DNA from 3 places in the Fretibacterium sp. genome. Region 1 is predicted to be linked to each of the others. Evidence: riboswitches for the same ligand, from Rfam matches in the RefSeq annotation. Region 1 holds a riboswitch; each other region holds the start of a gene.
What was found. A riboswitch is a leader RNA that binds a small molecule or an ion and turns the genes downstream of it on or off. The one in region 1 is predicted to bind cobalamin.
Positions count from the first base shown of each region.

Region 1 (8,794 bases):
GACGATAGCCGAAACAGCCATTCTCGACCGCAAAGATCATTTCATGCCCCCTCCTGCGTGGAGCGCAACAGCATGATGAACACGGGGGCGCCCACGATGGCCGTAAGGATCGAAACCGGTATCTCCGCGGCGGTAACGCTCCGCGCCACCGTGTCAACACAGAGCGTAAACGCTGCGCCGAACGACAGGCTGAGGGGGATGATGCGTTGATTGCTGCCGCCGCCGACCATGCGCGCAAGGTGCGGGATCAGGAGGCCGATCCATCCAATCTTGCCGCACATCGAAACGCAGGAAGCCGTCATCGCCGCTGCCGCAAAGATGACCGTGAAGCGCATGGCTCTCAGGTGAATGCCCATGGAACGCGCTTCGTCCTCGCCGAGGGAGAGGATGTTGAGTCGCCAGCGCAGCAGAAATATAGTCAAAAGCCCGGCGCCGATCATCGGCGTTCCAAGCGCCAGCGTGTAGTAGTTGGAGGCCGACAGGCTGCCCATCAGCCAATAGGTAATGGTCGGCAGCGCTTCCTCGGGGTCGGCGACGTATTTCAGGAGCGAGAGCAATCCGTCGAACAGCGCGGAGATGACGATGCCGGCCAGCACGATCATCACGATCGTGCTCTGTCTCCGAATCCTTGCCGCCGCCCATGTCAGGAGCACGGCGATCAAGCCGAAGACCAAAGCCGTTGCCTGCACGGCCAGCAGGTTCCAGCGAAGCATCAGAGCGATCACGGCCCCGCAGGAGGCGGCGCTGGCCACGCCAAGCGTGTCTGGCACCGCCAGCGGATTGTTGAACAAGCTCTGAAAGGCTGCGCCGGACACGGCCAGCGCCGCACCGCATAAAGCGCCTTGCAGGATGCGGGGCAGGCGAATTTTGAACACTACGGCAAACTGCATGGCGTCGACTTTTTCTCCCGTCAGCGGCGAGAAGAGGACGTGGAGCGTTTCCCACAGGCTGATGGAGTACCGCCCCACGCCGAGGCAAAGGAGTGCCGTCAAGAGGGGAAGGGCAAGCAGCAAAAGCGCGCCTGCCCTCCTTGAAGATAGAGCCATCAGTTGAAGATGGCGGCCTCGCGTCCGGGGTGCAGTATCTTGGCGATGTCCTCGTCCGTTGGCTCGTAGTGGTAGAATTTTTGATAGTAATCCCTAAGTTCCTTCGCGATATCGACGTCGCTGAACAGCTCCGGATGCAGTTGCTGGGCAACCCACAGGATGCAGAGCGGGGTGTCGCCGGACGGCGGATACCAGCGATAGATGCCCAGAGGAAACTTGTAGACGCGCTTGTTTTTCACAGCGCTTACCAGACCCCAGTCGTAGCCGGCGATCTTGTTCTCGTAGAAATCCTCAGGCACATAGGGGCAGAAATTGTTGATCAGTATGACCTCCGGGTCCCACTCGTAGACCTGTTCGAGGTTGACGCCCTTTTGGCCGTCAATCTCCGCCGCTACGTTCACCGCCCCGCACTCGCGCAGATAGAACTCGGAATAGTGGTTCGAGCCCGACGCCACGAGCTGGTTTCCGCTGTAGCCGGCAAAGATAACCGCCTTGGGGCGCTTGAGGTCGCCCGCCGCAGCGAGGCGCTCCCGCACCATTTCAAGCGTCTTCGCGCCATAGTCCGCGACGCCCGCCGTTCCCTCGCCTGCGCCAAAGATCCTTTCAAGATAGCCCAGCCAGTCGGCAATCGTCCCCAGCGGGTCGCCATGATACTTTTCTGTGCGGAAACACACGGCAGGAAGCCCGATGCGGCGATAGGCTTCCCCCTCCTCCGGACGCGCAGCGTTGTAGAACACGACGTCCGGCTTCAACTTCAGAACTTCCTCGACGTTCACCTCGCCGCCCTTCATGAAGTCGGAAGGAATATCGAGGATTTTCGGAAACATCTTTGCAAGGTAGGAGTACCGTGCCGCCACCTTCGTGCCGTCTGAGATGCCGATCAATCCTGTAATGCCGCCGCGATAGAGGCAGTACACGCTCGTCAAAGGCATGATGGACGTGATGAGAACACGTTCCGGCGAGCGCGGCACCGTCACCTCCTGCCCGCTGTCGTCCACAAACTTGACGAACTCGGCGCCCAGCGCGCCTTGCGCGCACAGCACACAGCACAAAAACGCCAAAAAACCTCTCTTGAAAGACCTCAACCTGTTGCCCTCCTTAAAAATAAAATATACCTCCCCGATCCGTTCTGCGCCTCGCGCACCGGGGGCGCAGGCAACGTCACAGGCTGCTGCGGTCCACCTGCACGTGATTCAGCTCTGGAATGTGGATGATGCGGTCCGCGACGCGCTCCGCCAGAGCGCGGTTGTGCGTTATCGCCACCACGGCCATGCCATGCCGCTCCGCGTAATGCAGCACGAAGCGCCAAATGTGCGCCTGGCTCAAGGCGTCCAGCATCGTCGTCATCTCGTCGGCGATCAAGACGCGCGTTTCGCTCCGCATGACGCGCGCCACGCAGAAGCGCTGCAGCTCGCCGCCCGACAGCTCGATGGGCCAGCGATCGTACCACAGGGGCCGGATGCCCATCTCGCGCAGGACGCCTTCGTCCAGCGCTCCGGCCTCGAACAGGGACTGCCGCATCTTCCAACGCGGGTTGAGCGCCCGCTCCGGGTGCTGGTAGATCAACTGAACGGGGCAGTAGCCGCGCCTGGGCAGCGGGGCACTGTTCCACAGCACCGTGCCCTCCGCGGGGCGTTCGTACCCGGCCATGAGCTTTGCCAACGTGCTCTTGCCGTAGCCGCTGGGGCCAAGGATGGCGATGCGCTCCCCATCGGCGACCTTAAGGCTCACGTCCTTCAGGACCCACGGTCCGCCCCCGTAACGAAACCCGACGTTCTTGACCTCAAGCATCGCTGCACCTGCACCTCATCGTTTCCTCGTCCACGTCCCACGTCGCTTCGCTTGCCCCGCACGCGGGGCAGCGCTCCAGGGAGAACCCGTTCTGGGGCAGAGACCGAAACAGGGCGCGGCTGTAAGGGTGCTTCAAGCCGGCGCCGTCCCCGCTGAAGGCCGCCGCCGCGGCGGTTTCCACGACGCGGCCCTCGTGGAAAATCGCGACCTTATCCGCCACGCCAAGCGCCAAATCGATGTCGTGCGTGATGAGGAGGATGCCCTTCCCCTGGTCCGCCATGACGCGAAAGTCCTTCAGCGCCTCGATGGCCAGCTCCAGGTCCAGTCCAGGTGTCGGCTCGTCCGCAATCAGAAGCTCCGGGTCGGCGACGAACGCCGTGGACAGGAGGACGCGCCGGGCCATTCCGCCCGAAAGCTGAAAGGGATAGGAATCCGCCGTCTCGCGCTTCAGGTTGAAGTGACGAAAGGCCGCCCGTTGCCTCTCCCGAGCGCTTTCCCCCGCCGTGCCGCACACCTGGTCTCCCACGCGCATCAGCGGATCGAGGTAGGCAACGGACTGTGGGATGAACGCGATCTCCCGCCCGCGCAGGCGGGACTTCATCCCGTCCGTCATGACCGCGCCGCGGTAGAACATCTCGCCGCGAACGCGCGCGTTGTCGGGCAGGATCCCCAGCACCGCGTGAGCCAGCAGGCTCTTGCCGGAGCCGCTCGACCCAACGACGGCCAGGATCTCTCCACGCTCCAACGACACGCTCAGGTCGGTGATGGCGCAGTAGTCCACCCTCTCAAGGTGCGTGTCGTAGCTCTCGAAGCTCACGGCCAGGTGGCACACTCTCAGGAGGCTGTCTTTCAATTCGCCCATCTCCAGTCCCCCCTACTCCCTCGCAGCGTGCGGGTCGACGAACACCCGCAGGCTGTCGCCTACGACGTCGAAAAGCTGTACGACGAGGAGCAGCGCCAGGCCGGGGAAGAACGCCAGCCACCACATGCCGGCCGCCAGGTGTCGCATGGACTCCGCGAGGATGACGCCCATGGCCGGCGTGTCGAGCGGCAGGCCGTAGCCCAGAAACGTGATGCCGGCCTCGTGAAGGATCGCGTGCGGAAACAGCAGGATCAGGCCGACGGCGTACTGTGGAAATACGTGAGGGACGATGTGCCGCAGAGCGATGTGGAGCGGACCCTTTCCCATCTTCCGCGCGACCTGCACGTACTGCGCGGAGCGGATCTGGAGGATTTCCGCGCGGATGAGGCGCGTCAGGTTCGGCCAGTGCGTGACGGCGACGCCCGTGATGACGCCCGCGGCGCCTCCTCCGGCGGCGATGGAGATGAGGATGAGCAGGATCAGGTGTGGCACGCCCATGCACAGGTCAACGCAGTAGCTGACGACGGAGTCCGCCCAGCCGCCGAAGACGGCGGACAGGCTCCCCAGGACCAGCGCGATGACCGAGCTGATGACCGCAGCCATCAGGCCGATGCGGATGCTGAGCGACAGGCCCGCGACGACGCGAAAGAACATGTCGCGCCCCAGGCTGTCGGTCCCGAAGGGATGGTCGGCACAGGGGGCGACGTACCGCGCCGAGTAGTTGGGGCCATAGTCGCCGGGGCCAAGGAGCGATCCCCAGACGAAGATCCCCGCGAGGAGGATAGCCCCCAGCCCAATCGCACAGAGCGTCCTGCGGCGGCGATTCAGCCACGGGCCGCGCACCGCCTTGACGGCTGCTTCAGCCATGGGCTTTCTCCCCCTCCCGAATGTGCGGGTCGATCAACCCGTAGAGGACGTTCGCGGCCAGGTTCCCCGCGAAGACGAAGAGCACGCTGAAGAGGGCGATGCCCATCAGGAGCGGCGCGTCCGCGTGCAGTCCGGCCTCGACGGCGGTGCTGCCCAGGCCGGGGTAGGAGAACACCTTCTCCGCCAACACGGAGCCGCCGAATATCTCGCTGACCGAGGCGAACTGCAGCGTGACCGCCGGCAGGGCGATGTTGCGCAGGCCGTGGCGCCGGATGATCTGCCACAGCGCCTCGCCGCGGGCGCGGGCGAAGAGGACGTATTCGCTGTCCAGCACGTCGATCAGCTTCTGCCGGGTGTGCAGCGCGATGTTTGCCACGCCGGTGATCGACAGCGTCAACGCAGGGAGGGCGAGGTGGTGCAGCCGTTCGGCCCACGTCGTTTCCGCAGCCACGCGCCCGATGGGGATGGAGAGCCCCAGGGGGAACCACTGCAGCTGCACGGCGAACACGATCAGGATCAAGAGTCCGAGCCAAAACGCCGGGGTCGAGGCCAGAAGCAGGCTGAAGGTCTTGATCACCCTGTCCGGCCAACCGCCCCGCCACGCGCCGGCGACGATCCCCAGGATCAGGCCCAGGACGCCGGACAGCGCCCAGGCCGTGCCCATCAGAAGCAGCGAGGCCTTGAAGCGCTCCGCCAGCACCTGCGACACCGGCTTGTGATGCGTTATGGACTGTCCGAGGTCGCCCCGCAGGGCCGCCGCCGCCCACTTGATGTAGCGCTCCAGGGGCGGTCGATTCAGGTCCCACTGCTCCTCGATATGGGCCCGCTGCTCCTCGGAAACGTTGACCTCGCCGAGGAAGGCATCGACTGCCTTCATGGGCGACGCCGTGACTAGAAAAAAGCTGAGCGCGGAACAGGACACGAGCAGGAGCAGCAGCCGCCCGAGAGACCCCGCGACGTACCGTGCGAATCCCTTACTCACGAACCCCTCTCCTTCCCCCTGGAATCATTCGCTCCAGCTCCACTCGTTCAGGTTCTCCAGCCCCGCCCGGCCCTGGTTCCTGGGCTTGACCCTTCCAAGCGGCGGTATCGTCAGCCCGTCGCGGACGAGGTAGCTGTCCTGGGGGCAGGCAACGTACAGGAACGGCACGTCTGCGTCCGCCAGTTCCTCGGCCTGCTGCCACAGCCTGTCGCTCTCATCCCGGTTCGTGGCGCGCAGCGCGCTGTCGATCAACGCATCGACCTCCGGATTGGAGTACGAGGGCGGATTGCCGATGGCGCCTTTGTTGATCTGCGAAGAGTGGTAATACAGGTAGAAGTCCGAAGGGCTGGGGTAGCCGATCGCCCAGCACGTCGGCGTGGCGCGGGCGTGGCGCGCTTCAACCCAGGGCGCGGATTGGGGGACGATGCGGATGCCGAGCGCTTTGGCGCTCTCCGCCACGGCGACGACCACGTTGTAGCGGGGCATGTCGTTGCTGCGGCCCCTGACCGTGAACTCCGCCTTCAGGCCGTCCTTCTCCCTGATGCCGTCGCCGTCGGAATCCACCCAGCCGGCCTCCTCAAGCATCTTCTTTGCCTCCTCCAGGCGTCCGTCCTCGAACGTCCGCTTCGAGGCCCAGGGCAGCCAGCCGCCGCCAATGGTGAAGGACGGCTTCCCCATCCCGCTCAGCGCCTGATCCACCAGAAGCTGGCGGCTGATGCCGACGTTCAGCGCGCGGCGGATGGCCGGGTCGCAGGTCACGTTGTTGCCCACCCTCTCATCCCCTGAGCCGACCCCTTCGGGGATGACGGGCAGGTTGATCGCCAGCGAGGTGAAGGTGTCGAACGTCAGGAGCTTCATGCCCGGAACCTCCTGTTTTGCGGCCGCGAACTCCGCCGGGATGAAGACGAAGTCCAGTTGTCCCGACTTCGCTGCCGCCAGCGCGGCGTCGTCGTCCACCTTAAGGATCGTCACTCGTTTGAAGGGGGACTTCCTGCCGTAATAGTGCGGATTGGGCTCCAGGATCATCTGCTGCCCGACCTGGAAGTCCACGATGCGCCACGCGCCGGAGCCCAGCGGCATGTCGCCGTACCCTTCCTTGTAAGCGTGTTTCGGCACGATGCCGACGTAACTCAGGATGTATGGAAAGAACGACCACGGACGGGAGAGCGTGAACTCCACCGTGCGGCTATCGATCGCCCGAACGCTCTCCATCATCGAGAGGTCCGCGGCCGACGCGGCGGCTTTCGTGCTCTCAAACGTGAAGACGACGTCCTCCGCCGTCAGGGGGTGGCCGTCGGCGAACTTCGCATCCTCGCGAATTTCATACGTGTACTTCAGCCCGTCTTCGCTGACCTTCTCGTCCGTCGCCAGGTCCTTCTCCAGCAGGTTGTCCCTGCCGGCCTTCAGCAAGTGGCAATGAAAGATGTCGACCGCCCAGACGCCATACCCGCGGACGGGGTCGAACTTCCCTGCCACCGCGTTGTCGCCGCCCGACACGACGATCTCGTCCTTCGCCATGGCCGTGCCGCAGAGGAGCACCATCGCCAGGGAAAGCGCCGCAAAAACCGTTCTCTTCATCGTTGCCTCCCAAAATCCCCAAAATAGTGAAAAACTCTTGCGGGCAGCAAGCCCGCACCTTGGGTGCGCCGCAGAAAAAACGCGCCGGCCCTCTGCGCTTCTGCAAGCGAGAAGGTCGGCGCGTCCGTTTTTACGCGCCAAGACGTCCGCCCCGGGCAGGGGGCCAACGTCCTCCGGAGGAAATGCGTAAGTCTCCTGACTTGCGATCCAGGGGGAGAACCCCCAGCGCCCGATGCCTGCCTTCCCACGGCCTGATGCCGCAGTGACTGACGTTCGTCATGGCGTCCCGAAGAGACGCTTCAGCATGGGCTCACGCTTACAGTGCCGGCCGCGCGGGGACTCTCACCCCATTCCATCTACACCGTCCCCACCGTATCGCGCGTCGGACAGGGAGGACGATGACACATTTCCATATACAAACAGCCTTTTGATACAATATGTCATTCTAATGGAACGTCCTCAAAAAATCAACAAGGCCGCCAGTTGCCCGTCGTGGCTCAGGGGGCATGTCCTCCCGTTTTTGGGGCGTTTGGCCTGAAGCGGGAACGGACAGCGGGGTTACAAAGAAAAGCCTCTTGTCAATGCAAGATTGTGTGATAGAATAAAGAGCTAAATGAAATTGGGGAGGAGGATGAGATGCCGGAGAAGGCGAATAAGACGGTGGCCCAGAACCGTAAGGCAAGGCATGATTATTTTATCGTTGACGCTTTCGAGTGCGGGATCGTCCTGACGGGGACGGAGATCAAGAGCGTCCGCGCCGGGAACCTGAACCTCAAGGATTCCTACGCCTCCCTGGAAGCGGGAGAGCTCTGGCTGGTGGGGATGCACATCTCCCCCTACGAGAAGGGGACGTATTACAATCACGAGCCGGAGCGACGGCGTAAGCTGCTCCTCCACCGCCACGAACTGTTGCGGTTGAAGGGCAGGGTCCGCGAGAAGGGCTTGACGCTGGTCCCTCTCTCCGTCTATATTAAGGAGGGGCGGCGAGCCAAGGTGGAACTGGCCCTGGCGCGAGGCAGGACGGCACACGACAAGCGGGACGCCATTGCGGACCGGGACGCGAAGCGGGACATGGCGCGTGCGGTGAGGCGCAACGGGCGGTACGATTGAGAGGACGGCTCTTCCCGTCATGCTGGCGGCTCGCCGTTCGTGTTGTCGGGAAGTTTATGATAAAGCCGGTTTTATTGGGGGCGACAGGTTTCGACGGCGCGTGGAGTGCCTGACAGAGCAGGTCGAGTTATGTCCGTAATCCTCGTTAAACATTCGGGCAGACGAATAAACGTCGATAACGATTACGCATTGGCGGCTTAGGCCTGCCACGTCGAAGGATGAGCTCGTCTGTTGGCTCGCCGGAGACGTCATTTTAGACAGATGCTTCGCTCACAGTCGGATCTTGCTGGGGTGAAAAAGACCAGAGGTCTTGGAAGAAGGAAGGCCGTTTTCTGCCTCACCTTTGACGACAATTAAAAGAAAACTAAGCCTGTAGCGCTGTCACGCTGGCCCACGTCGGACGGGGGTTCAATTCCCCCCGCCTCCACCAGAAGGAATCCTCGGCTCAATGCTTGGCATGTCGAGGTTAATTTTAAAGAAGGGCCTTTCCCAACAGAAGGAAAGGCCCTTTTGGTAACAGAAGAGCGGAGAGCGAGAGGAGCTGGGAAAGATGAACGT
Region 1 covers NZ_DBHLDX010000069.1:136-8,929, reverse strand. The annotation lists gene ACO41U_RS08920 (ABC transporter ATP-binding protein) at 1-40, opposite strand, end outside; gene ACO41U_RS08915 (FecCD family ABC transporter permease) at 42-1,013, opposite strand; gene ACO41U_RS08910 (ABC transporter substrate-binding protein) at 1,046-2,131, opposite strand; gene ACO41U_RS08905 (ABC transporter ATP-binding protein) at 2,208-2,837, opposite strand; gene ACO41U_RS08900 (ATP-binding cassette domain-containing protein) at 2,830-3,699, opposite strand; gene ACO41U_RS08895 (ABC transporter permease) at 3,712-4,566, opposite strand; gene ACO41U_RS08890 (ABC transporter permease) at 4,559-5,548, opposite strand; gene ACO41U_RS08885 (ABC transporter substrate-binding protein) at 5,573-7,126, opposite strand; cobalamin riboswitch at 7,295-7,545, opposite strand; gene smpB (SsrA-binding protein SmpB) at 7,763-8,236, shown strand; RNA gene ssrA (transfer-messenger RNA) at 8,313-8,666, shown strand.

Region 2 (15,053 bases), on a different contig from region 1:
GCGGCACCACGAGCCCCACGAAGCCGATGATGCCGAAGAAGCTCACCGAGGCCGCAGCGCCCAGGGAGGCCGCCAGGAGCAGAAGACACCGGAGGCGCCCCTCGTTGACGCCCAGCATCGCGCCCCGGCCGGAGCCCAGGGACATGGCGTCCAGCATGGGGGCACAGAAGAGCCCCGACGCCAGCACCAAGACCGTCGCGCCCCACACGGCCGCGCCGCCGGAGGCTCCGGCCCCCGAAAAGCTCCCCATCATCCACAGGACGATCGCGCCCAGCTTGTCGTCCGCCACCGCCTTGACGAACGTCACGCCCGCGGACAACACCGCGTTGGCGACGATGCCCGCCAGCACCAGCTGTCCTCCGCCCGCCCGCCAGGCGATGAGCCCCACGAGGCACAGGGCCCCCACGGCCCCCGCGAAGGCCGCGGGGATCACCGCTGCGGTGCCCAACAGGAGCCCCAGCGCCCCGCCGAAGGCCGCTCCGGCGGCGATGCCCAGCGTGTAGGGCTCCGCCAGGGGGTTCGCGAGGATGCCCTGCAGGAGCGCGCCGGAAACGCTGAGCAATCCGCCCGTCCCCAGTGCCGCAAACAGGCGGGGAAGCCGCACGGAGCGGATCACGAGCGCCTCCGGCAGGGAGGCCTCCGCCTCCGGCAGGCGCGGGGACAGCAGATACAGCACGCGGGGAAGCGGGATATCCCACTCCCCCAGCGTGACGCGCCACACGACCGTGCAGGCAAGAGCGAGGAGAAGCGCCCCGCCGACGGCCCAGGCCCTGCGGCTCTGCGCCCTGCGGCAGGCCGCGATCTCAGTCATCGAGGAAACGCGCCCGCGCTACATCATCTCACGGATGCGCTCAACGAAGCTCTTCGCGATGTTCTCGTCCTGTCCCAGCCCAACCAGGTAGGGCGTGATGTCCTTGTAGCCCGCCTTCTTCAGCACGTTCAGCCAAGACTCCTCGTCGTCCGCGCCGGCCAGGTCGTTGTTGGCGTGGTCGCCCGCGACGATCATCAGCGGGGAGATCACCAGCTTGCGGACGTCCTTGTGGCGCTTGAGGGCGCGGATGACGTCCTCCACCTTGGGCTCGGCCTCCACGGTGCCGAGGAAGAAGCGACCGTAGGCGACCTTGTCGAGGGAGAACTGCAGCTGGCTGTACATGGCGTGGGCAATGTGCTCCGGCGTGCCGTGCCCCATGAGGACGATGGCCGTCCCCTTGTCCTTCAGCTGCTTCTCAAAGCGGGTCATCAGGAGCTTGGCCATCTTGTCGCAGTCCTCCACGCCATTGAGGCAGGGGGCTCCAAGGGCGATCTTCTTGAAGCCGTACTTGCCCTTCAGGGACGCAAAGGCGTCCACGACGTTCTGCATCTCGTCGTACTCCTCGCCGGGGATGATGTGCGTCGGCATGACGTACACGTGGGTGAAGCCCTCGTCGTTCATCGCGGCAAGCGCCTGCACCGGCGTCGGCACGACCTCGTTGCGCTCGCGGGCAATCTTGCGGCGGATGATGTTTGACGTGAAGGCGAGGCGGACCTCCGCGTCGGGGAAGGCCTTCTTCGCCGCCTCCACCAGGTTGTCGATGGCGGGACGGGCCTCCGGCATGGACGTGCCGAAGGACGACACCAGGATTCCCACCTTGTCGGGCTTCGCGTCGTCGTGGCCGGACCACGCCGGGGAAGCCGAAAGCAGCGCCGCAGCGACCAGCATTACGCAGACAAACTTGTTCATGACACATACCTCCATCGTGATAAGGATACCCCTGCCCTCGCAGGGTAGAGCGCAGCCTGGCGAAAAGGCGTGAAAAAAGGAGGCACGGCATCGCGCCGGGCCTCCTTCGCCGTATGCGGTTCGCAGTCTGCGTCCTGCAGCAGCACCGGAGGGTTGCCCACGCAAATGCCCATCGGTCCTCGTGCAGGGTCAATATCCTGACTTCCCTTCCTCCTCGTCCGCGCCCTTCCCAAAGGGTTTTCTTCAGTGGGCCTTACCTGCGGACTCGTCCGGGTCACAGTGGCGGGGCCGCGCGGGGTTTGCACCCGCTTCCTGGCCCTGCGACGCCTTATTTAAGGCTATTTAAGCACATCGCCCCTCCGCTGTCAAATCCCTGCGGGGGCCACTGGCGCGGCTTTTATTTTTCCTCCCCTCGTGTTAAGATGACGGCACAGTTCAGGTCAAGGCCGTGCGGCAGCGCGCAAGCGCTCCAAGAGGGAAGGGGGTGCGAGTCCCCCGCAGCTTCCACTACTGTAAGCGAGGACGAGAGGACATCACGCCACTGTTCCGGCAGGACGCCGGGGCGGGAAGGCGTCCTCGAGGAGGAATCGCAAGCCAGGAGACCTGCCCCACGCGCCGCAGCAGGAACTCCCGGGACAGGGGAGCGGCGGCTCTTTTCCAAATCTTTGCGTGTGCGCGCCGAGGAACCCCGTCCGTGGAGGGCGGGGTTTTTATTTTTATCGTGCGCTTCGCGCTTGTTTTTGGAGAAGGGAGGTGGCAGCGGAGAGAGGGTCCGCGGCGTCTGCGTTTTGTCGTTTGCATCACTGTCAGCGAATCAAGGAGGAAATTTTGATGAGAAAGAGATTCTTTGTCTTTGCGCTCTGCGCTGCGGCCGCGCTCCTGCTGGCCTTGTCCCCGGCGGAGGCCGCGCGGACGGCATACCCCGTCACGATCGACAACGGGGATCGGCAGGTGACGTTCGAGAAGGCGCCGGAGCGGGTCGTGACCAACGGCGACGGCAACATCATCGAGCTGATGTTCGCCCTCGACCTGGACGACAAGCTCGCCGGCTACGCGGGCTTCCCGGAGTACGGCGGCCAGGTCGCGCCGGACCACCAGGAGAGGCTCAAGAAGATCCCCGTCGCCGCACCGGGCTACATCACGCTTGAGGTGCTGCTGGGGCAGAAGCCGGACCTCTTCCTGTCCGGCTACCAGTACGGGACGAGCGTTCCGGGTGACACGTCGGCCGGGGCCATCACGCCGGACGAGCTGGAGAAGCACGGCGTCAAGTGCTACAACATCACGGAGTCCCTGATCCGCGTCATGAAAAAGCCCCCGGTGAGCCTTGAGGACACCTACACGGACCTGAGGAACCTGGGCGTCATCTTCGACGTGCAAGACCGCGCGGAGCAGCGCATCGCCGCCATGAAGGAGCGCGCCGCAGCCGTTGAGGCCAAGCTGGCGGACGTGGACACAGCGAAGCCGATCGGCGTCTTCATCTATCAGACGTGGAACGCGCCGGACCAGCCCCCGCGCACGGTGGGCGGCCAGGCCATGCCAAGCGCCCTGATGAAGATGGCGAAGGCCCGCAACGTCTTTGACGACATCGACGACAGCTACGTCAAGGTCACCTGGGAGGACGTCGTGGGGCGCAATCCGGACGTCATCCTGCTCCTGGAGTGCGGAAACGCCAACGGCGCGGAGCGGAAGAAGCTCCTGATGGAGGACCCCGTCCTTCAGGGCGTGAAGGCGATCCAGGACGACCGCGTCATCGTCATGCGGGTTGAGGAAACGTATCCGGGCCCCCGGGCCGTCGACGGCCTCGAGGCTATCGCCCGGGCGCTCTACCCCGACCGGTTCTAGCCGCACCCAGCCTGCGGACCCCTCATGAGCCCTCTCTCCCCCTTCAGGCGGACGGGCGCTCCGGCGCTCGTCCTCCTCGCCCTCCTGCTCCTGACGATGACCTTCGGCGTTTCCATCGGCCCGGTGCCCATCCCCTTCGGAAGGGTCTGGGGTATCGTCCTGCATCAGGTCTTCCCCGACTGGCAGGCCATGGCCCAGGACTGGCCGCAGAACGAGGTCAGCATCGTCTGGCAGCTCCGGCTCCCCCGCGTGATCCTGGGGGCCATCGTCGGGGCCGGGCTGATGATGGCCGGCGCGGCCATTCAGTCGCTGGTGCGCAACTCCCTGGCGGACCCCTACCTGCTCGGCATCTCCTCCGGCGGCTGCGCAGGCGCGGTGGCGGCCATCCTGCTCCTGGGGAAGGTCTTGGGCAGCAGCTACACCGGCCTCTCCACCGTCTTCATCCTGGCCTTTCTCGGCTCCCTCCTGGCCTTCGGCCTCGTCCTTATCATCGCGGCGCAGGGGGAAGGGCTCACGCCCATGCGCATGATCCTGTCGGGGCTCGCCGTCAGCTACGCCTTCACGGCCCTCACGAACTTCATGGTCTACTTCAACCAGCGGAGCGGGGCGGAGAGCGCGATGTTCTGGATGCTGGGGGGCCTGGGCGGCGCGCGGTGGGACCGGCTTCCCATCCCCCTCGCGGTCACCTCGGCCTGCCTCGTCCTCCTCGTCCTTCAGGGGCGCTCCCTCAACGCGCTGATGCTGGGGGACGAGAGCGCGGCGGCGCTGGGCGTAGACGTCCGGCGCTTCAGGCGCTTCCTGTTCGCGCTCACGTCGCTCCTGACGGGAACGCTGGTCGCCGTCAGCGGCTCCATCGGCTTCGTCGGGCTCGTGGTGCCGCACGCCATGCGCATGACCGTCGGCGCGGACCACCGGCGCATCCTGCCCCTGGGGGCGCTGGTCGGCGCCATCTTCCTCATCCTGGCGGACGCCTTCTCCCGCGCGGTCCTGGCGCCCCGTGAGCTCCCCCTCGGCGTCGTGACGGGCTTCGTCGGCGCGCCGTTCTTCATCTGGCTCCTCAGGCGGAGCGGGCGGCAGGGCCGGCCATGAGCGCAAAGCTCGAGGTCGAGGCCCTCCGGTGGGGCGCGGAGGGTCGCCCCATCGTCCAGGGCGTTTCGCTCACGGTGGAGGAGGGCGAGTTCGTGGGCGTCATCGGCCCGAACGGCAGTGGGAAGTCCAGCCTGCTGCGCTGCATCTACCGCGCCAACCGGCCCCAGGGCGGCACCGTCCTCCTGGACGGCCGCGACCTGTGGCGGATGCCGGTGAAGGAGGCCGCGCGGCACGCCGCCGCCGTGCCGCAGGAGATGCCGACGCAGTTCGAGTTCACCGTCCGCGAGATCGTGGCCATGGGGCGTTATCCCCACAAGGGCCCCTTCAGCGGCGCCGACGCACGGGACGAGGAGCTCGTCGAGCGGGCGCTCGATTACGTCGGGATGTCCCCCTGCGCCGACCGGACGTTTGCGTCGCTGTCGGGCGGCGAGAAGCAGCGCGCGCTCATCGCGCGGGCCATCGCCCAGGACGCCGGCCTTCTGCTCCTGGACGAGCCGACGAACCATCTGGACGTCTACTATCAGCTGGAGATCCTGGACCTGATCCGCAGCGCCGGCGTCAGCTGCCTCGTCGTGATGCACGACCTGAACCTGGCCGCGCAGCACTGCGACCGGCTGTACATCATGCACGACGGGCGCGTCGTCGCCGGCGGAAGGCCGCGGGACGTCCTGACGCCGGAGCTGATCCGCCGCGTGTACCGCGTGGAGGCGGAGGTCACGACCGCGCCGGGCGGCGCGCCCCACGTGCTGTTCCTCCGCGCCCTCAAGCCGCAGGGAGCGGAGGATCGGGCCCCCACCCTCCCCTTCACCGGGACACGCGGATGACGCCGCCGCGCCGGTCCTCGCCCGAGTTCCACATCCGCCGCAGGCTCAGCCAGTGCGGCTTGCCGTAGGTGACGGCCTCCACCATCAGGTCGTCCCCTACCTCCTCGTATCCGGCCAGGTTGAACCAGTGCCACTCAAAATCCTCCAGCCCGTCGTCCTGGTGGCGCAGCATCAGGTAGGGGACGGGAAGGCCGCTCCCCAGTTGCTCCCGAACCACTCCGCGCGCCTCCTCAAAGGGCACCGTGCCGGACAACCCCTCCAGGCGCCGGCCGCTGCCGCCGGCGTCGCGCCAGTACTGCGACAGCCCCTCGATATAGATTTCAAGGAAGTCGATCCCGTGGGAACGCGGCGACAGGTAGGGCTTCATGTCCCTGGCGAAGCGGATGAAGTCCTCCCGATTGAGGTGGCGCAGGTCATAGGGGTAGAGGCTCGCGGCGTCCTCGCGGAGCGCCAGGTAGATGCACAGGTCGCACGCCGTCACCGCGGCGCACCCGCCGTGGTACATGTCCCACTCCGGAAACCAGTCCTGATTTCCCCCCAGCCCATCCTCGATTTGAATGTAGTCCAGCTCGTTCTTCATCGTCCACCTCTGGCGCCCTCACGAATTTTTTGCAGCATTTTTTTATTGTATCTCTTTTTTCGTCCTTTTGTCCCCCACGTTCCGGCCTTTTCGCTTCTTCAGTCCCCTGCCGGACGTGCGACGCCTGCCGCCCTCCCCGACCCTTCACCTTCACTGCGCGCTATACTATAATACGAGCGTTCGCCGCGGACGGACGAGGGAGGAGCGTGGAGGCATGGCGGGGGCAGTGTCCTTAGGGACGACGAGTCGGGAGGGTGCTTCGGGGGCGGTCCAGCCTTCCGCCGTGTGCTGTGCGCCACGCGGCGGATGAAGGCTGTCCGCCGCGCGTTCTCGCTGGCGGAGGTCCTGATCGTCCTCGCGATCCTGGCCGCCCTGGGGGGCTCCGTGCTCTCGGTGGGAGCGATCTGGGGAAGGCCGACGGCGGCAAAAGAGGCGGACCGCGCCATGCGGTGGCTCTACAGCGTCGTCGCCAGGGCGGACCTTGCGGGCCGGCCCTTCGACCTGAGGGTCGACGAGCGCGCGCAGCGCCTTCAGGTGCGCTGGGGAAAACCGATGGGCGTGGAGCAGCTCTCCGCGCGCAGCGGCTGCACCCTTCAGCGGGTTGGGGCCGGCGGCGCGACGGGGAACGCCCACTACGCCCCCCAATGGGGGACCTTCAGCTCCGCCCTGACCGTCCTGGTCCGCGACGCGGAGGGGAGACGCCACTTCCTGATCCTGTCGGGGCAGGGGCAGATTCGGACCTCCGCCCACCCCCCGGCCGCGAAGTGAGGGCACGCCAGCCCCGATCGGGGCGCCCCGTCGGGCGCGCATCTAAAAACAAGGGGGGAGCCAAATGATCTCGGTCCTGAGGACGAACACCAACCAGAAGAACCCCGGACACGAGGACCTCAGCCTCGACACGCTGCGCCACGGAAGCTGGATCAACCTGGTGGCACCCACACGCCAGGAGCTGGAGGACGTGGCGCGTATCGCCTCGGTGCCTCTCGACTTCCTCACGGCGGCCATGGACGCCGAGGAGTCGAGCCGCATCGACGTGGAGGAGGCGGACGAGGACAGCGGGTGCGACACCTCGCTGCTGATGGTCCTCAACATCCCGAAGCACCCGAAGAGCTTCAGCTTCGACACGCTGCCTCTGGGCATCGTCATCACGGAGTCCGCCTTCATCACCGTCTGCCTCGAGGAGAACGTGATCCTGCCGGGAGCCTCCGGCGGGGTCAGGGGCTTCTGCACCTGGAAACACACGCGGTTCCTGCTGCAGATCCTCTACAGGACGGCGGGCGCCTACCTTCAGTACCTGAACGAGATCAACCGCATGTCCAACAGCATCGAGCAGGCCATGCGCCAGTCCCTGCAGAACGAGGAGCTGTTCCGTCTGATGGACCTGGAGAAGGGACTGACGTACTTCACGGGGTCCATCCGCAGCAACCGCGTGGCCATCGACAAGCTGCTGCGCGTGCTGAAGAACCCGCAGTATCAGGAACTGGTGAAGATGCGGGAGGAGGACGAGGACCTGCTGGAAGACGTGATCGTGGAGTACGATCAGGCCTACGACATGGTGCGCGTGTACAGCGACGTGCTGGGCGACACGATGGACGCCTTCGCCTCCATCATCTCCAACAACCTGAACATCGTCATGAAGTTTCTGGCCTCCGTGACGATTATCCTGGCCATCCCCGCTGCCGTCTCCAGCTTCTGGGGGATGAACGTGCGGCTGCCGCTGATGGACAACCCCAACGGCTTCTTCTGGGTCTCCCTGATCGCCCTGTTCCTCAGCGTCGTGGCGACCCTGTGGCTCTGGAGGCGAAGGATGCTATGAGGCACGGCCCTGTCCGGATGGGGAGGACGGGACGCGGGACGAATTGGGGCGCAGAGGAGCCGCTTGGCTCCCTGCGCCCCAATTCGTCCCTGAGCTTCAAAAAAGTCGTGGACCGGCCTTCAGCGCGCCCTTCGGGTGAAGATCCAGACGGCGGCCAGCAGGGCCAGCCCGACCGCCGTGACGGCGGGCCACACGGAGAGGACCAGCACTCCCGCGACGCACAGGACGAGGCGCGTCGGGAGGTTCAGCGGTCCGTTCATGTACCCCATCCACATGCTGGCGAAGGCAACGACGGCGGAGACGCCGCTCAGGAGCCCCCAGCCGACGGCAGCCGGACCGCCCCGCATGAGGAGCCCCGGATCGTAGCAGAAGGCAAAGGGCACGACGTAGGCCATAAAGCCGAGCTGCATGGCGTGAAAGCCGGTCCTGTTCGGGTCTGCGCCGGCGATGGAGCTGGCCGCGTAGGCTGCCAGGGCGACGGGGGGCGTGATGTTGGAGATGATGGCGTAATAGAAGACGAACATGTGCGCGGCGATGGGCAGGAAGCCCAGCTTCACCAGGATGGGCGCGCCCAGGGCCGCCGCCAGGATGTAGGCGCCCGTGGTGGGCAGGCCCATGCCCAGAAAGGTGGCGATGAGCATCACGAGCACCAGCGCCAGGAAGGGCGTGTCCCCCGCAAGAGAGATGATGAAGCCCACCAGCTTGCCGCCGATCCCCGTCAGGGACACGGCCCCCAGCACGATGCCCGCCGAGGCGCAGGCCACGCACACCAACGGGATGCCCCGCGCGCCCCTCTCCACCGCGTCGATGACGTCGCGCACGTTCATGCCGGGGTTGAACCTGGAGGCCACGAGGAGGAAGGCGCCGATCAGGACGAAGAGCAGGTTGGCGTTGACCTTCGCGACGAGCTCGGGCCGCAGGGCCAGGAGCGCCGCGAGGGCCGCGGAGATCGCCGCCGCGACGCAGGCGGAGCGCTTCTCCGAAGGCGTGCTGTCCGGCCTGAAGTTGAAGAACGCCACGAACCAGGCCAGCCCGATGCCGATCAGGGCCGCCCTCATAGGGGTGTAGCCGGCCAGGAGGAACGCCACGAGGCCCACCAGGGGCGCGATCATGTAAAAGCGTTTCAAGACCTCGCGCTTTGAGGGCAGCTCGTCGGGGGAAAGCCCCTTGAGGCCCCTCTTCAGCGCGCGCAGGCGCACCATGACGAAGAGCGCGCCGTAGTAGAGCAGGGCCGGAAAGAGGGCCGCGATCATGACGTCGCGGTACGGCACGCCGAGGAAGGACGCCATCAGGAACGCGCCCGCCCCCATGATGGGCGGCATGATCTGCCCGCCCGAACTGGCCACGGCCTCCACCGCTCCGGCGAAGTAGGGAGCGTAGCCGATCTTCATCATCAGCGGAATGGTGAAGGTCCCCGTGCCGTAGACGTTGGCCACGGCCGAGCCGCTGATGGAGCCAAAGAGGCAGGAGCTCACGACGGCGATCTGCGCCGGTCCCCCCGGCGTGGCGCCGGTGAAGGCCTGCGCCACGCTCATGAACCAGTCCCCCGCGCCGCTCTTCTCAAGGAAGGCACCGAAGATCAGGAAGATCATGACGAAGGTGGCGGAGACGCCCAGCGGCATGGAGAAGATGCCCTCGTCCGTCAGAAACAGTCCCTCGACAACCTCCGAGTAGGAGAACTGGAAGCCACGCATCAAGCCCGGCAGCTTGTAACCGTAGAGCATGTAGACGGCGAACAGCCCCGCGATGAGCGACAGGGGCAGCCCCACGATGCGCCGCGTGCCCTCCAGGAGCAGGACGACGAGCAGCGACCCCAGCACGAGCTGCGTCGTCGTTAGCGGGTCGATCTGCTGGATGCGCTCCGTGATGGCGGTGTAGTTGATCATGGAGTAGAGCCCCGGCGCAGCGGCCAGGGCCGCGAGGGCCCAGTCCCAGAGCGGCACGCGGTCCATCGGCGAGCGCTTCGTCATGGGGTAGAGCACGAAGGCCAGCGGCAACACCCAGGCCAGGTGGATGCTGCGCTGAAGGTAGGCCTCGAAGTTCCCCGCCGCCGCCGTGTAGAGGTGGAACAGCCCCATCAGCAGCACGTAGAGGTAGACGAACGTCCTCGTCCTTCCGCTTAACTTTCTCAAGGTATCATCCCCGTTCGGCGGGCGACGCCCCCGACAGGGCGGCCCCGCAGAAAATTTCGGGAGAGGGGAAGAACGAGCGCTCTCCCCCTCTCCCCTTCGGCCCCGACTCGGACGCAGGCCGCGCTATTTTGTCACGGTCTTCCAGAAGGCCTCGGAACCAGGGTGCGACGGCACCCGCGCCGGAACGGCCGCTGCCGGGTCCAGCTCCTCCATGTCCTTCACGGCCGCGACGAGGGAGTCCTTGTGCTCCCACAGGGCACGGTTGAGCTCGGACACCAGGGAGTCCGGAAGGTCCCTGCGGATGACGATGCAGGTGTAGTCTCCAACGGTCTTGACGGGCTCAGCCCCCTCCGGAACGGCCTTGTAGATGCCGGGGTCGATGGTGAAGGTCTCCGTGCCGTAGGCGGCGGACAGTTTGTCCAACGCCTCCTGCCCCACGGGCAGCAGCACGACGTCCAGCTTGCTCTCGATGTTCATGACGATCGAGGCGATCTTGCCCACGGAAAACGCGAAGCAGTCCAGGTGGTTGTCCGCCAGGAGGTCCGCGCCGCCCTCGTAGGAGGCGTACTCCACCGTGCCACCCCACTCCTCGAAGGTCTTCTTGTAGTCAAATCCATACCCCTTGTCGAACAGGGCTTTGACGATGAACTCCGACGACGTGCCGGGCTTCAGCGTGGCGAAGCGCATCTTGAGCTTCTTGTCGATCACGTCCCCAAGGGACTTGACGCCGTTCTTCTCGGCGAAGTCCCGGCGCATGATGAAGTAGGTGTACTGGGTATAGAGGTTCGCCATGATGACGGCGTTTTCCATCTTCTGGCCCCTGGTGAAGTCCACGCCCCCCTCCTGGGTGGCCGCCCCGACCATGGAGGTCACGGAGAAGCCCAAGTCCCCCTTGGCGTTGTTCGCGTTCACGATGTTGGCGACGCCACCGCCCGAGCTGCTGGTGGTCTGGGGCAGGCCCGCGCCCGTCCACATGTCCGCCAGGGCCGTGCCCAGCGCAAACCAGTTGCCCCCAGGAGGTCCGGCCATGAAGCGCAGTTGGTCGGGCCAGCCGGCCTTATCGGCACCGGCCGCCGGCCCCACGGCAAGGGCCAGGGTGGCCAGGATCAGGAAAGCGAAACGAAAAGACCTTTTCATCGTGCGATCTCCCCTCTCTCTCGCGCGGCGACGCGCGCGCCTTTGCCGAAGCGGCCCTCCCTCCTCCTGCGGGGACTTTCGCCCGCGGGGAAGGCTGGCCCGAACGGCACCAACGGATGGAATCGACAGCATCAGGATAAAGCGTTTCTATTTTATCACAGTGTGGGCACACGCCGGACCTGCGGGCTGCTCCGATGACCCGCTCAAAGGCGACAGAACGCGGGGGCACCCGCCGAAGCAGGCGTCCCCGCGCTGCAATATCCCGTCCTGTCAGTATTTTAAAGGATACGTCACAGCCCGTTGACGACGTTCACCGGCCTGCCCTCCAAATAGGCCTTGACGTTCGAGACCGTACACTCCATGATGCGCCGCCTGCTCTCGATGGAGGCCCATGAGATGTGGGGCGTTATCACGCAGTTCTTCGCTGACAACAGGGGGTTGTCGCCGCGTATGGGCTCGCTCGACACGACGTCCAGGGCCGCGCCGCCCACCTTGCCGCTGTTCAGCGCGTCGGCAAGGTCCTGTTCGTTGACGAGCTGGCCGCGCGCGTTGTTGACGATCAGCACGCCGTCCTTCATCTTTGCGATCGTATTTCTGCAGATGAGGCCGACGTTTTCGGACGTCAGGTTGCAGTGCAGCGAGATTGCGTCGGACTGGGCGAGGAGTGCGTCCAGCTCGACGTACTCCGCTATCCTCCTGCCTGAGTCGTTTGGGTAGAGGTCGTAAGCGAGGACCTTCATGCCCAGCGCCCTCGCGATCGCGCCCTCCCGCTGGCCGATCCTGCCAAAGCCGATGATCCCGATCGTCTTGCCGTCGAGCTCGATCTGCGGGGTCTCCCAGTAGCAGAAGTCGGCGCAGCGCTCCCACCGGCCCTCGTGGACCGTCTTGTCGTGGAGCCCGATCCTGTGGCAGAGCTCAAGCAACAGCGCTATCGAGAACTGGCTGACCGAGGCCGTCCCATAGGCGGGGACGTTCGACAGTGGGATGCCGCGCTCCTTCGCGTAAGCCGAATCGACGACGTTGTAGCCGGTTGCGAGCATGGCAATGAACTTAACGTTCGGACAGGCGTCGATGACCTTCTTCGTTATCGGCGTCTTGTTGGTCAGCACGATCTCCGCTCCGCCGATGCGCGCAATGGCCTCGTCTTCATCGGTCAGGCTCGTGCGGTCATAGACCTTCAGCGCGCCAAGCTTCTCCAACTCTCCCCAGCTCAGGTCGCCGGGGTTTTCCGTGTATCCGTCGAGGACGACGATTTCAGGGGACATGGAATCGGAACCTCCGTTCTTTTTCATTATCTCTTAATATTATCTTATATTGCTGCTCGGCCTTGGAAATTGCAGACCGCTATCCCCTCGCGCTCAAAGGCTTTGCGGATTTTTCTGACGAAATCGAGAGCCTTCGGACCGTCGCCGTGCACGCACAGCGTGTCGCCCTTGATCTCGAGCTCGCGGCCGCTCAACGCCGTCACCCTTCCCTCCTTGACCATGCGGATGCACCTCGCGATCGCGACGTCCTCGTCGGTGATCATCGCGCCCGGCGTCTTGCGCGGGACGAGGCTCAAGTCATCCTGGTAAGCCCTGTCCGCAAAGATCTCGGCCTTTGCGTCGAGCCCCGCGCTCTCCGCCTCCTCGCCAAGGACCGCGCCGGCGCAGTAGTAGACGATCAGCGAATCGTCCACCTCGCGCACGGCCTCGCAGATCGCCCGCGAAGCGTCGCGGTCGTACTGGCAGAGATTGCCGAGTGCACCATGTGGGGCGACGTGCTGGAGCCTCATCCCTTCGGCCTCCACAAACGCCTTCAAAGCGCCGATCTGATATTTCATATCGTTCTTTATCTCAAGGGGGGAGAGCGCCATCTTTCTGCGTCCAAAGCCCTGGAGGTCGGGATAGCCGGGGTGCGCGCCGACCGCAACGCCGCACTCCCTTGCCATTTTTACCGTACGGTCCATCACCATCGGGTCGCCGGCGTGGAAGCCACAGGCGACGTTCGCCGAGGTGACAAATTTTATCACCTCCTCGTCGCCGCCGATGGTGTACGCTCCGAAGCTTTCACCCATGTCGCTGTTCAGGTCTATCCGAAACATCGCTTCAGTCCTCCTTTCTTTCGATGGTGACGATGTACGCCCTGCCGTCCACGGTGACCTTGAAAGAACGCCGCGCCGGACGCCTGGAGCCCTTTTCAATCCTCGCAGCCAACGCATCCAGCTCACGGCGGCTCGCCTCGGCCAGGCGCTCCGCCTCCTCGACGCCCGTTTTCACAAAGCGAACCACGTCGCCCGCCTTGCACTGTCCGAGGACCGGCAGGTCCACGGTGATGACGGTCGCTATCTTCGCGTAGCCTCCGACGGTCTGGTGTTCGGCCATCATGACGATCGGGTCCCCGGAGGTCGGCACCTGGACGGATCCGAACACGATGCCGTCCGAGATGATGTTGCCGTCGGTAACGTGTCGAATCTTCGGCCCCTCGAGTCGGTAGCCCTGCCTGTCGAAGTCCGCTCCAATCGTGTAGCGCGAGCTCAGGAACGTTACGATCCCCTCTTCGGTGAACCGGTCGTCCTGCGGCCCCAGGATCACCCTCAACGCGCGCTCTCCGGTTGGGATCGGTTCCGGATCGGCGACCCGGCCGGACAGGTCGGGCAAGCAGGCGATGTCCTGCCGCAGGCCGACCTCGTCCCCCTGTCTCAGCCTGCGGCCCCTGTACCCGCCAAAGCCCTTGCCGACCATCGTGCTCCTGCTGTTCATCAGGAGGGGGACGTCCAATCCGCCCGCAAACGCCAGATAAGCGCGACATCCGACCCCAGCGGCGCCCAACCTCAACGTATCGCCGGGGCGCACGGCGAAGGCGCGGTAATTGAGAACCGGAGTGCCGTTCAGGAGCGGGCGCATATCGGCCCCGGCAATGGCCACGACCGCGTTCTCGGTGAATGAGATCGAGGGCCCGATCACGGTTGCCTCAAGACAGGCCTCGTTTTGATCGTTGCCGACCAGGACGTTGGCGATCTCAAACGATCGTCTGTCCATCGGACCTGACGGCGAAACGCCGAACGCTTCGTACCCGAACCGCCCGCCATCCTGGACCGTGGTCAAAATTCCTCCATTCTCGATGATCACGGGGTCCCCTCCTTCTCGTATGTCCTGCAGACGTACTCGGAGAGCTCAACTCGGCGTTTGATGTCGAAGTACTCGTCGCGACCGATCGGGATATGGCGGATCCATTGTCCAGCCTTCAGCAGAAAAGGATTTTCCCTGCGATAGTCACAGGCGAGAACCGGCGTTGTCCCGATGATGTTCCAGCCGCACGGCTGGTCGAAGGGGATTATGTTGCTCAGCGCGAGCTGAACGACAATGCTGCCTCCGTCGATGCGCACGCGCGGACTCTCGCGGCGTTTGAAGGAGAACGGATTCTCGAAGCGCGCCGTGTACGGGTGCCCGGGGGCGAAGCCCAGCATGTAGACGAAATAATCGCTGCCGCTGTGTATCTTCACGATCTCATCGACCGTCTTGCCCTCAATCCTCGCTATCTCCTCTATGTCGGGCGCAAACTCCGGGTCATAGATCACCGGGATCTCTGTGAGCACCGGCTTCGGAAGCGTCACGCTCTCTAGGTTCGCAAGGCTTTGACCTAAGAACTCCCTTACCGCACCACTCTTTACAGTGCAGGGATCGTACTGAACCAGCAGGGAGCGATAGGCCGGGGTCAACTCGCGCATCCCGACGAAAGGGCGCCGTTCGAGCGAGAACGTCAGCGAACGGACTTTGGCGTTGGTCTCGATTCCAATCTCGTTCTCGAACTCAACGAGGACTGCGGAATCCCCTGCCTGTTTTATCGCAATGTCCTGCATCTTTACGCTCAATCCACAAACTCGAAGCCGACTTCCCTGAGTTTTTCGTCTACCCACGGGCGCGGCCATCCG
Region 2 covers NZ_DBHLDX010000004.1:913-15,965, forward strand. The annotation lists gene ACO41U_RS01335 (FecCD family ABC transporter permease) at 1-811, opposite strand, end outside; gene ACO41U_RS01340 (sirohydrochlorin cobaltochelatase) at 830-1,720, opposite strand; cobalamin riboswitch at 1,891-2,066, opposite strand; cobalamin riboswitch at 2,155-2,345, shown strand; gene ACO41U_RS01345 (ABC transporter substrate-binding protein) at 2,552-3,562, shown strand; gene ACO41U_RS01350 (FecCD family ABC transporter permease) at 3,587-4,651, shown strand; gene ACO41U_RS01355 (ABC transporter ATP-binding protein) at 4,648-5,475, shown strand; gene ACO41U_RS01360 (hypothetical protein) at 5,456-6,055, opposite strand; gene ACO41U_RS01365 (type II secretion system protein) at 6,362-6,823, shown strand; gene ACO41U_RS01370 (magnesium transporter CorA family protein) at 6,888-7,871, shown strand; gene ACO41U_RS01375 (TRAP transporter permease) at 7,991-10,003, opposite strand; gene ACO41U_RS01380 (TAXI family TRAP transporter solute-binding subunit) at 10,127-11,140, opposite strand; gene ACO41U_RS01385 (D-2-hydroxyacid dehydrogenase) at 11,431-12,405, opposite strand; gene ACO41U_RS01390 (LamB/YcsF family protein) at 12,450-13,223, opposite strand; gene ACO41U_RS01395 (5-oxoprolinase subunit C family protein) at 13,228-14,250, opposite strand; gene ACO41U_RS01400 (5-oxoprolinase subunit B family protein) at 14,247-14,993, opposite strand; gene ACO41U_RS01405 (RraA family protein) at 14,990-15,053, opposite strand, start outside.
Region 2: it holds a riboswitch for cobalamin, as region 1 does, so the genes downstream of both, ACO41U_RS01345 (ABC transporter substrate-binding protein) here and ACO41U_RS08885 (ABC transporter substrate-binding protein) in region 1, are expected to answer to the same signal.

Region 3 (5,914 bases), on a different contig from region 1:
GATGGGCAGCACGGCGCCATTCATCGTCATGGAAACGGACATCTGGTCCAGCGGGATGCCTGCGAAGAGTATCTCCATGTCCAGGATGGAATCGACAGCCACTCCCGCCTTGCCCACGTCGCCCACGACGCGCGGGTGGTCGGAGTCGTAGCCACGGTGCGTCGCCAGGTCGAAGGCGATGGAGAGGCCCTTCTGGCCCGCGGCCAGGTTGCGCCGGTAGAAGGCGTTGCTCTCCTCGGCAGTGGAGAAGCCGGCGTACTGGCGCACCGTCCAGGGGCGCGTGACGTACATCGTGGGGTAGGGTCCCCGCAGGAAGGGCGGCAGCCCCGGCTTGTCGAAGGCCAAATGGGCGAAGTGCCCGCCCTTCGCCTCCGTGTAGAGGGGGGGGACGTCGATCTGCTCCATCGTGCGGGTCGTCATCGCCTCGGGTTCAGACCCCGTCTCCGCCTTGAAGTTGCGGCTCCAGACCGCCTCGTCAAAGTCCGGGCCGGAAGTGGGGCAGTTCAGCGAAATTTGCGTAAAATCCGGGTTTTTATACGATACGGACATCTTTAGAACATCCCCTTCATCTTCTGAAATCCGGACAAAGTCTCAAGACAGTTCGAGCGGACGCTGATGAAGCCTTCCACGCCGGCCTCGACGTAGGCGTCCTTGAACTCCGGGGCCGGCTCTCCGGCCAGGTAGACGCCCATCTTCGGCGCCCGCTCCTTGATCGCCCGCGCCAGCGGCGGCACCACCTCAGGGTACGTGGCGTCCGTGGAGCAGATCACCGCGATCTCCGCACCGCTCGCGGCGGCGGCCTCCGCGCACGCCTCCGGCGTCTCGAAGCCGTCGTTGCGGAGCATCTCGAAGGCGGCCACCTCCATGAAGCTCGAGATGAAGTCCGCCCGTGCCTTGTGCTGGGGGATGGGCCCCATGTTGGCCAGAAAGACGCGGAAGTTATCACCCGTCCGCGCCCTGTAGGCCTCCGTCCTGGCCCTCAGCTCCTCGAACTGCTCCGTCCAGCGGTGGGGTCGTACGGGCTCCGCCGCGACGTCGCCCCTCCCGCCCGCCAGCGCGGCCCGTACCTCGCCCAGCGTGGCGCCGGCCTCGGCCGCTGCGGCGACCTTCCCGATCAGGCCGTCGCCCGACAGCCCCTCGAGGGCCTTCTTCACCCCGGCGTCGTCCCGCGCCCCCCGGGCGCCCTTCAGCGCCCGCAGACGCTCCTCCCTTAGCCCCTCCCAGTCCGGCGACCCGAACTCCGGCAGGGGCTCGCTCATGTTGGGGTACATGTTCGTGCCGACGGCGCGGTCGGAGCGCTTCGCCAGGTTCTTCCAGCGGCTCGCGAGGGTCCCGGCCACGTCCTCCTGCAGCACGCCCGCCTTGACGCTCTCCAGGAAGCCGCCCCGGCCCTCGATCTCCTGAAGCTTGGCCCAGACCCTGCGGCTCAGCTCGTCCGTCAGGGCCTCCAGATACCAGGAACCTCCCGCGGGGTCAATGGGCTCCCGCAGGTTGAACTCCTTCTGAAGCATGATCTGGGCGTTGCGGGCCACGCGGCGCGAGAATTCGGAGCCTGGCCGCAGCGCCTCGTCAAAGCAGCCGACGGTCAGCCCCTCCACGCCGCCCACGATCGCTGAAAACGCCTCCGTGGCACCGCGCAGCATGTTGACGTAGGGGTCGTACACCGTTCGGGTGAAGCGGGAGGTGCGGGCGAAAATCTGGGACTTCCGGGCCTCTTCGCCGCCGCCGAAGCTCTCCGCGATCTGAGCCCACGCGATGCGCGCGGCGCGCAGCTTCGCGATCTCCATGAAGAAGTTGGCCCCTTGCGAAAACTCAAAGCGCAGCCGGCGGGCGAATTGCTCCACCGAGATGCCCCGCGCCAGCATGGCGCGCAAGGTCTCGATGGAGGCCGTCATGGCGCAGGCGGCCTCCTGGGCCGCGTCCGCACCGCCGTCATGCGGCACGCTGCCGCGGACCAGGACCGTGCGCAGCGGGGAGCCGGCGGCCTCGGCCCAGCGGATCGTCTCCGCCATCTCGTCCCAGAGCTGCTCCAGGGGCGCGGGCAAGCCTCCCGTCGCCAGCAGGCAGCCCATGGGGTCCGCCCCCACGCAGCCCGAAAGCGTCCTTGGGGCGACGCCCTCCTTTTTGGCCAGCGCGTCCACGAAGCCAAGCAGGGGTGCCGCGGAGGCCCCGGCATAGATCGCCAGGGGTCGGTCCAGCAGGCCCTTCAGCAGGGCCTCGACGTCTTCCAGCGTGGAGAGCGAGACACCCGCTCCGTCCGTCCCCGGCGCGTCGGCATCCAGCCCCGCCTCCGTCCGAGGGTCCAGGCGGAAGGCGACGGAGGTGGCCCCGCGCTCCAGCTCGTGGAGCAGGTTCCGGTGGGCTTCCTGGGGCAACGCCTCATCGCAGAACTGCACGATCTCCCACGCGCGCTTCAGGTTGCCGGAGGCCTCGTTGCCCCTCAGGGAGTAGGAACCGGGGTAGGTGCGCGCGGCCCTCAGGGCCCCCGTGTCCTCCGCCGTGTACATCGGGTTCAGGGTGATGCCCTCGTAGGTCTTGGTGAACATCCTCTTGTCGAAGGGCGCGCCCTTCAGGGCCGCGGTGGCCGCCTCCTTCCACGCCTCGTAGCTCAGAGGGGTGAACTCGTCGAAGGCGACGTCGGGAAGGTGCGCGGCAGCTGTCTGGCCCCCCGCCCCCGGTTCTTTTGCATTGCTCATATGCGATTCCTCCCGTTCTGGCGACGGCGCGGTCCTGCACCGCCCCAAGGTCTTTGGACAGGACAGACGTCCCGTCCGGCAGCTCCGCTGCCCAACGCAATCCGGGTCCCGCCGCACCCTGGCACGACAGGACGACAAGCCGCCCGCCTCCACGCGGAAGGGGAAGGTCTTTCCCGGCAGGTTTCCTGGCTCTCACTCATCCTTCGCCCGCGCCTTCCCGCCTTGCGGCAGTGGCTGACCTGCGGGCTCGTCGTGATTACAGTGGCCGGGCCGCTCCGGTTTCGCACCGGATTCCCTGCAACCGCAGAAAAAATTTTCGTTAACTTTTGTATTATAACGTAGGTTTGCGACTTCGGGGCGCCCTGAAAGGGCAAAAGCGCGGAGGCAGGGGGCCTGCCTCCGCGCAGAATATATTCTGAAAATCAGCTCCTGTACGCCTCGGGGATCGAGTGAAAGTCCTTGTCCCCGCGCCCCGACAGGTTGACCAGGACCGTCTTGTCCTTGCCGAGAGTGGGCAGGAGGCGCAGCGCCCAGGCCAGCGCGTGGCTGCTCTCGAGCGCCGGCAGGATGCCCTCCCGCCGGCAGAGGGTCCGGAACGCGGCGAGGGCCTCCTCGTCGGTCACCCTCTCGTAACGGGCCCGCCCCGTGTCCTTCAGCCAGGCGTGTTCCGGCCCCACGCCGGGGTAGTCGAGCCCCGCGGAGATCGAGTAGACGGGGGCGGCCTCTCCATCTGCGTCCGCCAAGACGTAACTCTTGAACCCCTGAAAGACCTTCGGGGTCCCGAAGGCCAGCGTCGCCGCGTGGTCTCCCAGTCGGTCCGTCCCCCGGCCGGCCGGCTCCACCCCCACCAGCCGGACCTCCGCGTCGTCGAGGAAGGCCGAGAAGAGCCCGATGGCGTTGCTGCCCCCTCCGACGCAGGCGACGGCGTAGTCCGGCAGGCGCCCCTCGCGCTTCAGGAACTGCTCCCGCGCCTCACGCCCGATGACGCTCTGGAACTCCCGCACGATGGAGGGGTACGGGTGCGGCCCGACGGCCGAGCCCAAAAGGTAGAAGGTGTCCGGCTCCTCCACGTAGACGGACAGGGCCTTATCCACCGCCTCCCTGAGGGTCTGCTGCCCCTCCGTCACCGCCACGACGCGGGTCCCCATGGCCCGCATACGCTCCACGTTAGGGCTCTGGCGCTCCATGTCCAGGGCTCCCATGTACACGGTACATTCCATGCCAAAGAGCGCGGCGGCCATGGCCGAGGCCGTGCCGTGCATCCCCGCGCCCGTCTCAGCGATGATTCGCTTCGCCCCCATGCGCCGGGCTAGAAGGATCTGCCCGATGCAGTTGTTGATCTTGTGCGCGCCGCTGTGGTTCAGGTCCTCCCGCTTCAGGAAGAGCCGCCCCCCGCCCAGGTCCTTCGAGATGTTGCGGCACTCCGTCAGCGCCGAGGGACGCCCCACGTAGTCCCTGAGGAGCGCCAGGTACTCCTCCTGAAACGCCTCGTCCGCCATCGCGTCCCGGAAGGCCTCGTCCAATTCGTCCAAGCGCTTCTTCAAAGGCTCGGGGATGAACTGCCCGCCGTACTCCCCAAAGAACCCCGTGACCATCGCTTTTCTCTCGACGTCGTTTGCCATTGCAATCTCCTCCTGAATAAAGTATAAAATTTTTGGGATACAAAAAAGCCCGGGGCCAAAAGGTCGGCCCCGGGCTGTGACGCTCTCACAATACAAAAGGGCCGGAGGGTTGATTCCCTCCGGCCCTTAAAGCGCTTTCTTCTTCAACGCGCGCGGACAGAGGGCAGCTTAAGGCTGCCACCACCACATCCCGTTGTTCCGAACCTGCGCTGAGGCCTCTCCGTCGCGTTTCATTAGCTCTCGTCCTCGCTCTCGCGTACTCCCCAAAAGTGGGGTTAAACTTTGATTATTAACAAAATAGCATCCCCTCAACAGATTGTCAAGAGTTTTTCAGAGGTATTGCCGATCTTTGGGGTTGCGTATTATAATTAACAAAGTTGTTTTTCCATCCCGGAGGGCAGGCGTTTTGGCGAGCCGGAAGAGCGTCCGGCAGGAGCGGTCCTCCGGGTTTGTGCGTTTGTGCTATGGCACTATGGGATGTTTGTTCGGTTTTTTGCTTAGCAAGGGAGACGAAAAGATGACGATTCGGAGCAAGATGTTGGGGACGGTCGCGGCGGTTTTCCTGGTGTTGTTCTTGATGATCGGGGTCGTTTACCTCTGGGGCGGCTCAACGCTGTCCTCCGTTTTGAAGGGGGCCGGAGTGGAGAGCGTATCCCAATCGGCCCAGATTTTTCGAGGCGTCCTGACCCGATCCTCCGCGGTCCTCTCGGCCTCCGCCGAATCGCTGCGGTATGCGTTCGTGAACTTCGAGGCGGTTTCTAAGGACGAGGTGGCTCGGGCCGCCGCCGCCCTTCTGGCCAAGAACAGGCCGAACGGCATCAAGGAGCTGTTCTGGGGTTATGAGTCGGACGGCCGTTTTGCGGACGGAGGCGGCTGGAAGGCCCCCGACGACTTCGACGCCCGGACTCGCCCCTGGTACAAGCTCGCGGTCGCGGCCAGGGACGGCGAGGTCATCTGCTCAGAGCCTTACATCATTGCAGCGACCAACAGCCTTGGGATCACCATGGCCGTCGCCGTCCGGGACGACGCAGGGAAGCTCCTGGGAGTCGTCGGCGCGGACCTGGACGTGGACCAGATCAGCTCGCAGACGGCGGCCCTGAAGGTCTTCGGCCAGGGCTCCGGGGTCCTGATCCGGAAGGACGGCCTGATCGTCGCCTCCCCCAAGAAGGAGCAGGTCATGAAGACCAACCTCCTGACGGACCCGGCCTCTCCGGAAAGCGTCCGCCAGACGGTTCGGCGGATGACGGCGGGCGAGAGCGGGGTCACCGAGTACACCCACGAGGGTGAGCGGCGCCTGATGTTCTACGCTCCTGTGGGGTACGACCTCTACCTTGGCGCGTTCTTCCCCTATTCCGTGATCTCCGGCATCCTCAAGACCCTGCTCCTGATCCTGCTGGGCGTCGCGGTCACGCCGCTGATCATCGTCGGAGTTTCCTTCTTCTGCATCATTCGGGGTATGACGCGCTCCGTGCGCCGGATGACCGACCTCATGGAGGAGCTGGAGGCGGGCGACCTCTCGACCCACTTCGACGACTCCGGCAAGGATGAGTTCTCCAGGATATCGGGGATGCTGAATCGGACGGCGGGCTCCATCGG
Region 3 covers NZ_DBHLDX010000085.1:72-5,985, forward strand. The annotation lists partial or broken gene ACO41U_RS09540 (methylmalonyl-CoA mutase family protein) at 1-549, opposite strand, end outside; gene ACO41U_RS09545 (methylmalonyl-CoA mutase family protein) at 552-2,696, opposite strand; cobalamin riboswitch at 2,855-3,017, opposite strand; gene trpB (tryptophan synthase subunit beta) at 3,119-4,291, opposite strand; partial or broken gene ACO41U_RS09555 (methyl-accepting chemotaxis protein) at 4,836-5,914, shown strand, end outside.
Region 3: it holds a riboswitch for cobalamin, as region 1 does, so the genes downstream of both, ACO41U_RS09545 (methylmalonyl-CoA mutase family protein) here and ACO41U_RS08885 (ABC transporter substrate-binding protein) in region 1, are expected to answer to the same signal.